DNA from 2 places in the Kytococcus sp. Marseille-QA3725 genome. Region 1 is predicted to be linked to the other one. Evidence: riboswitches for the same ligand, from Rfam matches in the RefSeq annotation. Region 1 holds a riboswitch; the other holds the start of a gene.
The links. A riboswitch is a leader RNA that binds a small molecule or an ion and turns the genes downstream of it on or off. The one in region 1 is predicted to bind thiamine pyrophosphate.
Positions count from the first base shown of each region.

Region 2: it holds a riboswitch for thiamine pyrophosphate, as region 1 does, so the genes downstream of both, thiM (hydroxyethylthiazole kinase) here and thiO (glycine oxidase ThiO) in region 1, are expected to answer to the same signal.

Region 1 covers NZ_JBUCLA010000001.1:704,995-709,976, forward strand. The annotation lists gene ACY8FT_RS03185 (ThiF family adenylyltransferase) at 1-173, opposite strand, end outside; gene ACY8FT_RS03190 (thiazole synthase) at 170-967, opposite strand; gene thiS (sulfur carrier protein ThiS) at 964-1,200, opposite strand; gene thiO (glycine oxidase ThiO) at 1,197-2,342, opposite strand; TPP riboswitch at 2,332-2,437, opposite strand; gene ACY8FT_RS03205 (methyltransferase domain-containing protein) at 2,442-3,632, opposite strand; gene ACY8FT_RS03210 (glutamine amidotransferase) at 3,637-4,371, opposite strand; gene ACY8FT_RS03215 (alpha/beta fold hydrolase) at 4,480-4,982, shown strand, end outside.
Region 2 covers NZ_JBUCLA010000002.1:664,711-669,692, reverse strand. The annotation lists gene thiD (bifunctional hydroxymethylpyrimidine kinase/phosphomethylpyrimidine kinase) at 1-748, opposite strand, end outside; gene thiE (thiamine phosphate synthase) at 745-1,410, opposite strand; gene thiM (hydroxyethylthiazole kinase) at 1,397-2,263, opposite strand; TPP riboswitch at 2,254-2,346, opposite strand; gene ACY8FT_RS11270 (phosphodiester glycosidase family protein) at 2,440-4,170, opposite strand; gene ACY8FT_RS11265 (maleylpyruvate isomerase family mycothiol-dependent enzyme) at 4,388-4,975, shown strand; gene ACY8FT_RS11260 (ABC transporter ATP-binding protein) at 4,980-4,982, opposite strand, start outside.

The DNA.
Region 1 (4,982 bases):
GCGGCCGCGAGGTAGAGCAGGGCGGGCGAGCCCAGGCCGCCGGCGCCGAGGACCAGCACCCGGCCGGCGGCCAGGCGCGCCTGACCGCTCGCGCCGACCTCCGGCAGGGCCAGCTGGCGGACGTGGCGCCGGCTGGCCGCGGCGTCGAGCCCGGGGGAGGGCACGGTGCTCATGTGCCCTGCCCGAACTCGGCCAGGCCCTCGGGGGTGCTGGAGGCCAGGGCCCGCTCGCGGCGCGGGATGCGCCCGGCGCGGCGCGCCCACCAGCCGGCCCGCACGCCCTCGCGCAGTGCCGCGGCCATGGTGACCGGGTCGTGGGCCCGGTGCACCGCGGTGGCCAGCAGCACGGCGTCGCAACCGAGCTCCATCGCCAGGGCCGCGTCGCTCGCGGTGCCGATGCCGGCGTCCAGGACGACCGGCACCTTCGCCCGCGAGCAGATGAGGGCGATGTTGTGCGGGTTGAGCACGCCGAGCCCCGACCCGATGGGGGAGCCGCCGGGCATCACCGCCGCGCAGCCGAGGTCCTCCAGGTGCCGGGCGAGCGCGGGGTCGTCCGAGGTGTAGGCCCAGACGGTGAAGCCGTCGGCCACCAGCTGCTCGGCGGCGTCGGCGAGCTCCAGCGGGTCGGGCAGCAGCGTCTCGGGATCGGTGACCACCTCGAGCTTCACCCAGTCGGTGCCGAGCGCCTCACGCCCCAGCCGGGCGGTGAGGACGGCCTCGTGCGCCGTCTGGCAGCCGGCGGTGTTGGGCAGCACACGCAGTCCGAGGTCGCGGACCACCTGCAGCAGCGAGGGTCCGGCCGCGAGATCGGCCCGGCGCAGGGCGACGGTGGTCAGCTCGGTGCCGCTGGCCCGCAGCGCGTCGGCGAGCACGGCGTGGTTCGCCGCGCCGCCGGTGCCGGCGACCAGGCGCGAGGAGAGACGCGTCCCGGCGACCTCCCAGCCGGGGTCCTCGAGCGGCCCGTTCATCCGCCGGCCACCGGGGTCAGCAGCTCCACGCGCTCGCCCTGCTGCAGCACGCGCCCGGCCCAGCGGGGGGCGGGGACGACCTCCTCGTCCACGGCCACCGCGACGCCGGCGTGACCCGGCCCGACCGCCTCGGAGACGAGCTGCTCGAGGGTGGTGCCCGGTGCCAGGTGTCGCTCGTCACCGTTGAAGCGGATGGTGGTGTCGCCCGTCGGCGGGTCCTGGTGGGTGGTCATGGTGCCTCCTGGTCGTTCTCGGGGACGGTGGACGTGGGGGTGGGTTCCTGTCGCAGCCGCTCGGCGACGTCGGCGGCGGCCTGGTGGCACAGGACGATGCCGTGGCGCCCGTGGCCGGTGACGAGGAGCAGCCGGGTGCCGGAGGCCAGGCGGTGGTCGGCCACGGCGGGCAGGGCGTGGTGGCCGGTGGGGCGCCAGCCGGCGAGCGACTCCGCCAGGTGCATCTCGCGGACTGCGGGGTAGAGCTCGGCGGCGTCGGCGAGCAGGTCGAGCACCTCGCCGGCCGGGACGCGCTCGTCGAAGCCGCGCTCGACCGTGGTGGCGCCGATGACCAGTTCGCCGTCGGTGCGGGGCACGAGGTACACCTCCCGGTCCTGCACCCGGCCCCGCAGCACGTGTCGTGGCACGGGGGCCGTCGCGCTGCCGTACAGGCGCAGCACGGTGCCGGCGACCGGCCGCGTCCCGGTGGTGGGGACGGTGGGTGGGAGCACCCCGTCGGTGCGGGCGCCGGCGCACACCACCACGGTGCCGGCCGCGATCCGCTCACCGGAGCCGAGCTCGACCACACCGTCCGGGGCCACCCGTGCACGGTCGCTGAGGACCTCCACGCCGCGGCGGCGGCAGGCGGCGTGCAGCGCGGCCACCAGACGGCGGGGGTCCACCTGGCGGTCGTCCGGCACGGCCAGGCCCCCGGTCACCCGGCGGCTCAGACCCGGCTCCCGGCGGCGCAGCCCGCGACGGTCCAGCGGCTCGGGTGCCAGCCCCGCCCGCCGGGCGGCCTGCGCGAGGTGCTCGGTGCGGGCCAGGTCGTCGGCGCCCAGGGCCACGTGGAGGGTGCCGGCGGTCCGCAGGTCCAGGTCGATGCCGCTCTCGGCCTCCAGCGCCGCGGCCTCCTGCGGCCAGGCCTGCAGGGCACGGGCGCAGGCGGTGTGCACCTCCGGCTCAGTGCTGCGGAACTCGCTGGTGGGGGCCAGCATCCCTGCCGCGCGGTGACCGGCTCGCTCCCGGGGGCCCACGTCGACGAGGACCACCTGCCGGGTGCCGTCGGCCAGCCTCCGGGCCGTCGCGGCGCCGATCGGCCCGCCGCCGATGACGACGACGCGGTCGGGCTCCACCCGGGGTGCCGGGGCTTCTGCGGACACAGGACCTCCCTCCGCCGGTGCGAGCCGGATCAGGTTCGACGGTCGGCGGTGCTCCGCCCTCTCAGCCCGGCCTCAGGGCTCCCGTGGTTCGCGAGCACTCTAGTGCGGGCGCAGCGAGACCAGGACCTCGGCGTGCTCGGTGTTGGGGAACATGTCGAACAACCCGGCGGTCTCCGGTCGCCAGTGCGGCATGGCGAAGAGGTCCCGTGCGAGGGTCCGCGGGTTGCACGAGGAGTAGACGAGGGTGTCCAGGCCGCCCTCGGCGCCGGCACGGTCGAGCAGGGCGGGCAGCCGGTCGCCCAGTCCGCGGCGGGGCGGGTTGACCACCACGGTGCGGGGGCCGTCCGGCGTGCCGATGCCGGCGGCGCGGACCACGGCATCCGGGTCGGCCGCGTCGGCCCGGACGAAGCACGCCGGGAGCCCCTGGTCCAGGGCGGCCCGGGAGGCCGAGTCGACGCCGTCGGCCGAGATCTCGACCCCCACCGCCTCGAGTCCCGCGTGGGCGGCGTGCAGGGCGAACCCGCCGACGCCGCAGTAGAGGTCGGCCACCGACCGCGCACCGGCGGCCACCAGCAGCTCGGTGACCCGGGCGTAGAGCCGGCGGGCGACCTCGGGGTTCGTCTGGAAGAAGGCGTCCGGGCCCAGCAGCAGCGTCACCGGACCCATCGGCATCGGCAGCCGGGTCTGCTCGGTGAGCGGGATCTCGCGGTCCCCGGCGAGGGTCGCCTCGTGGGTGGGGTGGAGGTTGACGCTCACCACCTGCAGCGCCGGCAGGTCGTCCAGCAGCGCCGGCAGGTGCTCGCGCACGCGGCCCAGTGGCCCCTCGGAGCGCAGCACGATGCGCAGCATGAGCTCACCGGTGGGGGAGCGGGTGACGACCAGGTGCTTCAGCTCGCCCCGGCGGCGGTCCACCCGGTAGGGCGGCAGCGCCGCCCGGGTGACGAAGCGCGCGAGCCGGTCGAGCACCGGGCGCAGGTCCTCGGGGTACAGGCCGCACCCGCGCAGGTCCACGCCCTGGTCGTCCGCGTCGAGGATGCCGAGGGTCGGCGCACCGGCGGTCCCGCCGACAACGAGCTTGGCCCGGGCGCGGAAGCCCTCCGGCGGGCTCGCGACCGGGGCCTCCCAGGCGGCGCCCGGCACGACCTCGGCGAGCAGCTCCCGCACCGTGCGGTCCTTCGCGGCCAGCTGGGCGGGGTAGGGGGTGCCCATGAGGGTGCACGAGGCGCACCGGCCGGCGGCGTGGTACCCGCAGCGGACCGGTGGCTCGAGGAGCGGCAGGTGGTGCGTCATCGGCTCACCCGTACACCCGGGCGAAGGCGCTCAGCACCCGGTGGGCCGTGGACACGTCGGTGGTGCGGGCCATCTCCACCAGCGCCTGCGACTGCGAGGGCTCGAAGTAGCCCAGGTGCGCGTAGGCGGCGACCCGCGTGGCCAGTCCCCGGGCGTCGAGCTCGGGGTGGAACTGGGTGGCGCGCACGTGCCGGCCGATGCGGAACATCTGCACGGGGCAGTCCGCCGAGCTCGCCAGCACCACCATCTCGGGCGAGGGCCGCGTGATCGCCTCCTTGTGGCCGACGAAGGCGGTGAACTCCCAGGGCAGGTCAGCCAGCAGCGCGTCGTGCGCCGCGGCATCGGTCAGGCGGATGGTCGGGGCACCGAGCGGCTCGCCGTGCGTGCCGTCCACGACGGCGCCGCGCTGCAGCCCCAGCACGCCGACGCCGTAGCAGAGGCCCAGGGTCGGGAAGTCCTCGCGGACCAGCAGCTCGGTCAGCCCGGTGAGCTCGTCCTCGGCCCGGAGCTGGACCTGGCTCTTGCCGGCCGGGTCGTCCGAGGCCGTGAACGGGCTGCCCCCGATGACGACGCCCGCCCAGCTCCCCAGCTCGTGGGCCTCCGGCGGCAACGGCAAGGCCTCCAGGCGGTGCTGCACGACACGCTCGAGGGGGACCCCCATGTGCCGTGCGACGGCCCGGTGCTCCTCGTCCGCCAGCCGGTCGTCCGCACGGGTGGACAGCAGCAGGAACGGGAGCATGCGCACAGTCTGCGGCACAATGGCTCCGCTCCGACCACCGGGCGGACCGCGTGTCCGTCCCGGCCCCGGCCGCCCGCCCCCAGACCGATGACGCACGAGGAGTCGCCCATGACCCTGTCCCTGAACACCCAGCTCGTCGAGGGAGGGGACGAGCGGATCGTCTTCCTCCACGGCCTCATGGGGCAGGGGCGGAACTTCCGCACGGTGAGCAAGGACCTCGCGGACTACGCGACGAGCCTGCTGGTCGACCTGCCGAACCACGGCTCCTCCCCGCACACCGAGGAGTTCGACTACGTGCAGATGGCCGAGGCCGTGGCCGCGTCGGTCCGGGAGACCTGGCCGGAGGGCACGGTCAACGTCGTCGGCCACTCGATGGGCGGGAAGGTCGCCATGGCCGTGGCGCTGCTGCACCCGGACCTGGTGGACCGCCTGGCGGTGGTGGACATCTCCCCGGTGAGCACGGAGAACTCCAGCGAGTTCACCCACCTGCTCGGCTCCATGACCGAGCTCGACCTGGACGCCGTCGAGCGCCGGTCGGACGTGGACGAGGCGCTGGAGCCCAGAATCCCGAACTTCACCACGCGCGCCTTCCTGCTGCAGAACCTCACGCA
Region 2 (4,982 bases), on a different contig from region 1:
GCAGCTCGTCCGCGTGGCGGAGCGCCTCGGTGAGCCAGGCCTTGGCGTCGGTCACGGCCTCGAGCCACCCGTCGCGCTGCGGGTACAGCGCCGCGATCGCCGAGGAGAGCGTGCACCCGGTGCCGTGGGTGTTCCCCGTGTGCACCCGCGGCGCGTCGAGGGTGTGCACCTGCCCCTCGTCGACCCAGACGTCCACCACCGGGTCGCCGGGCAGGTGACCGCCCTTGAGCAGCACCCGCGTCCCGAGGCGGCACTGCAGCTCGACGGCCTGCCGCACCTGCTCGTCCACGTCCCGCGCCCCGTCGACCCCCAGCATCACGGCAGCCTCGGGCCCGTTCGGCGTCACCACGTCCACGTGCGGCGCCAGGGCGCACACCGCTTCGACGGCGGAGGCGTCCAGCAGCCGCGAACCGGCCGTGGAGACCATCACCGGGTCCAGCACCACCGGGCACCGGAGCACCTCACGCACCAGCCCGGCGACCGCCTCGGCCACCTCCACCGTGCCGAGCATGCCGATCTTCACCGCATCGAGCCGCACGTCGTCGACCAGCGTGGTCACCTGCTGGCGCACGAACTCCGGAGGCACCGCGTGGATGCCGGTGACCCCCTGCGTGGACTGCGCCGTCAGCGCCGTCATGGCCGCGCACCCGTAGGCACCCAGGGCGCTGAAGGTCTTGAGGTCGGCCTGGATGCCGGCGCCGCCCGAGGGATCCGACCCGGCGACGGACAGCACGGTCGGCGCGCTCACCGCCACGCCTCCCGGAAGGCGCTGGTGGCCACGCGCACGTCCGGGGCCGTGCAGAGGGCCCGCACGACGGCGATGCCCTCGGCGCCGGTGTCCCGCAGCTCGGCGAGGCTGTCCAGCGAGATCCCGCCGATGGCGACGCCCGGGTGGCGACTCGCGGCGCGCATCGCCCGCGCGCCCTCGGGCCCGATGGCCGGGGCGTGCGCCGCCTTGGTGGGCGTGGGCCAGACCGGCCCGATGCCGATGTAGTCCAGCGTGCCCTCGGGGAGCTCGTTGGCGGCCCGCACCTCCTCGACCGAGTGGGTGGACAGCCCGATGAGCGCGTTCGGCCCCAGCTCGCGCCGTGCCATGACCGGCGGCATGTCCTCTTGCCCGATGTGGACGCCGTCGGCGCCGACGCGGTGCACCAGGTGCACGCGGTCGTCCAGCAGCAGTGGCACGCCGGTGCCGGCCAGGGCCTCGCGCACCTCCAGCCCGAGGTGCACGAAGGCCTCGTCGTCCAGCTCCTTGTCACGCAGCTGCACGCAGGTGACGCCGCCGGCCACCGCCTCGCGCACCACCGCCGGCACGCCACGCTCACCGCAGCGGGCCGTGTCGGTGACGAGGTACAGGGTCAGGTCGAGCGCGGGGCGTTCGGTTCCCGCGGCGGTCTCAGAGGGAGACATCGTCAGCCACCTCCTGGGGCGTCAGGTTCCAGATCTCGTCGAGCAGGGCGGCCGCGAAGGTGCCCGGTCCGCGGGAGGCGCCGGCGGCACGCTCGGCGGCCAGGCCGTAGGCGGCCGTCGCGGTCGCGGCGGCACGCAGCGGGTCATCGGTGCAGGCGGTGCATGCGGCCACCAGGGCACCGAGGGCACAGCCGGCGCCCGTGACGCGGGTCAGCATCTCGTCACCGTGGGGCAGCCGCAGCAGCCGGGCGGGGTCGACCAGGTGGTCCACCGCCCCGCTGACCGCGACGGCGCCGCCGGTCCGCCCGGCCAGCTCCTGCGCGGCCGGGACCGCGTCCTCCGGGCGAGCGGTGCTGTCCGCACCCCGGCCACCGGTCCCCCCGGCCAGGCCGATGACCTCCGAGGCGTTGCTCCGGATGACGGTCGGCCCCTGCTCCAGCAGACGCTGTGCCACACCACTGCGCCAGGGCAGCCCACCGGCGCCGATGGGGTCCAGCACCCACGGCGTGCCGGCCTCCCGGGCGCCGCGCACGGCCTGCTGGATGCCCAGCACCGACTCCTCGGTGGGGGTGCCCAGGTTCACCAGCAGGGCGTCGGCCACTCCGGCGAAGTGCCGTGCCTCGCGGGGCGTGTCCACCATCGCCGGGGAGGCCCCCGCGGCCAGAAGCACGTTGGCGCTCAGGGTCATGGCCACCCGGTTGGTCGCGCACTGCACCAGCGGTGAACGGGTGCGCACGTCCTCCCAGGTGGTGGCCAGCTCGTCGGCAGTCGGCGCGGGCCGGCCGTCAACCTCCGCCCCACTGGGTGCCGTCGGCGCGCTCCGCGGGTCCGCGGGGCCGGGTGGGTTCTGCACGATGACGTCCCTCCGCTCGTGTCAACGAGATCAGGTTCCACGGGTGTGATCTCAGCCCGGACAGGGCACCCCGCGTCGGCGCCCACCGTAGGTCATCCCGACAGCCGCCACGACGACACTGTGGCCACTGCCGCGAAGGGACAGTGGCCACAGCGAGGAGACGGACCTCGGCTGTTTCAGGCCTCGCGACGCGTCCTGGCCACCCGCAGCGTGGCAGCCCCCGCGAGCATCAGGCCGGTGCCGACGGCACCGAGCTCCACGCGGCGGTCAGCCGGCATGCGGCCCGTGTCGACGATGGGTCCGCCCTCGGGCGCCGTGATGACGAGTGCATCGCCGACGGCGCGCTCCCCTTCCTCGTCGGACGGCTCGTTGGCCACCTTGCCGTCCACCACCATCGTGGTCGAACCGCCACCGTCCAGATTCACCGCACTCTGGAGCCCCAGGGACCGGGCAACTGCAGCCGCCTCCGGGATGGAGGCACCCAGCTCATCGGGCTGGCGCCCGTCGATGGTGATGAGATGCAGACGCCCTTCGGAGTCCTCACCGGCGAGTGTGCGCGGGTTGCGCTGGAGCACCCAGCCGTACTGGAACGAGGGATTGCCGGCGTGCACGAAGCCGTCCTGCGCCAGGGTCACGTGCACCCGCCCGTCACGGACCAGCTCCGGCCCGCCCGAGAGCGCCATGGCACCGTCACGCGCCATGCCGGGCGCGCCCAGCAGGCCGGTGCTCACAGGCAGCCGGTCCCCCACGGACACCCCGGCCAGCTCGCCCACCCGATCACCGGTGGCCTGGACGACGTACTGACCGGGCCGGGGCGTGGCTCCCCGGCCGTCCCTCACCGCGAGCACCTCACCGGATGCGGCATCGAGGACCACCTCGCGCCCCGCTCCGCGAGGCGTGGAACCGCCCCACTGCTCGGTGAAGACGACGAGCTCGTCCTCGTCGGTGCAGGTCGTGTCGTGCACCGGCAGATCGGTCGGCCGGTCTCCGTGGCCGCCGCAGTTCCGCACCGTGCCCGGCACCCGGTTGACCCCGTCGAGCAACAGCGGCTGACCGGCCACGGTCGCCGTACCGCCCCACCGGGGACGCTCCACGGAGACCTCGCTGGCATCGGCATCGAAGGAGATCGACGGGCGCTCCCCCACCGGCTCGCTGAGCACCTCGCCGTCGTACTGGCCGACACCAGCCGGGTCGCCCTCGGCTCCGTGGGCCCGGTCGAACACGAAGTACCCACCGTTCACGGCCGCCGTGGCCCCCGCGGCCAGCTCGGAGGTCTTCTCACGACGCTGCAGGTCGGCTCCGAAGGTGGCCTCCAGGTCACCGGTGAAGGTACGGGGGTCGATGGTGAGGACACGCACCGTCCAGTGGCCCCTCGTGGCCGTCCCGCCGTCCCACCCCGCGTTCCACACACGCCCCTCGTGACCGGTCGCCTCGACCTCGGCGAGCGCCGACTCGGCCTGCGCCTCCGTGTCCACGACGTCGGTAAGACGGACGCGGTAGCCGAGGGGGCCGTCGGGCACGTCGACCGCCCCCTGCTGACGCACCAGCTGGGCCTCGGCGTCGATGCCGTGCGCCGCCAGGTCGGCGACTACTGCGTCAGCGTATGCGCGGCTGGACACGGGGCGGGTCTCCTGCCCCACTGGGATGGCGAGCTCGACGACCCACTGCTGCGGAGCGTCCTCCTCCCCGCGCTCGATGACGGTCTGGGTGACACCGGGCGCCAGCTGCCGGACGTCACGGTGCTCGGTCAGACCGGGTGCACCCAGGGGCAGGGGTGCCTGGCCCATCACCGGTGCGGGGGCGGTCGTCGACGTCGAGCCACCCCCGGGTGCGGCCACCGCGGGTGCAGGGGCGGTGACGGTCAGGGCGGTCGCGCAGACGAGGAGGGCGGGACACAGGGGTCGCATGACGTACTCCAGGGGGAGAGAGGGATGTACGCGCGGAGTGAAGCAACACGGTGTGACCGCACGGTGAGGGCGGGATGAACGCCGGGCGTGCCGTGGACGACGGTCGCGCAGTCCCGGTGGCTCCTGCTCACGCCACCGGAGGCGACACGCGACGGAGCATCGGGACACGGCATCATGGGGACCCACACGAGCGAGCCCCGACGACCCGGAGGTCATGATGAGTCTCGAATCCGGCCTGCACGCCCGCTTCTCGCGAGCCTTCGCGGAGGTGGCCGACCAGGTGACCGACTGGGACGTGCCCACCCCCGTCAAGGAGTGGAGGGCCCGCGACATCGTGGAGCACCTCATCGACTGGTACGAGTCCGTGCTGGAGAACTGGGTGGACGTGGACCTGCCCGACCGGGACCCGGACGCCGACCCGGCCACCGCGTGGCGCCAGCGCTCCGACGACGTGCAGGAGCTGCTGGACGACAGCGAGCGCTCCACCATCGTGCTGGGTGACGGGCCGTTCGCGGGGCAGACGATCGCCGAGATGACCGGCGACCTCTACGTCTCCGACATCTACATGCACACCTGGGACCTCGCCCGGGCCACCGGCGCGAAGGCGGACCTGGAGCCCGACTACGCCGAGCAGCTGCTGGAGGGCATGCAGCCGATCGACGGGATGCTGCGCCAGTCCGGCCAGTACGGCCCCGCGGTGGAGACCGGCAGCGAGGACCCGGTCGACCGGCTGATGGCCTTCATCGGCCGCGACCCGCAGTGGCAGCGCCCCGACGCCCCGACCGGAGGCGCGACTCCCCTCTGAGCCGTCA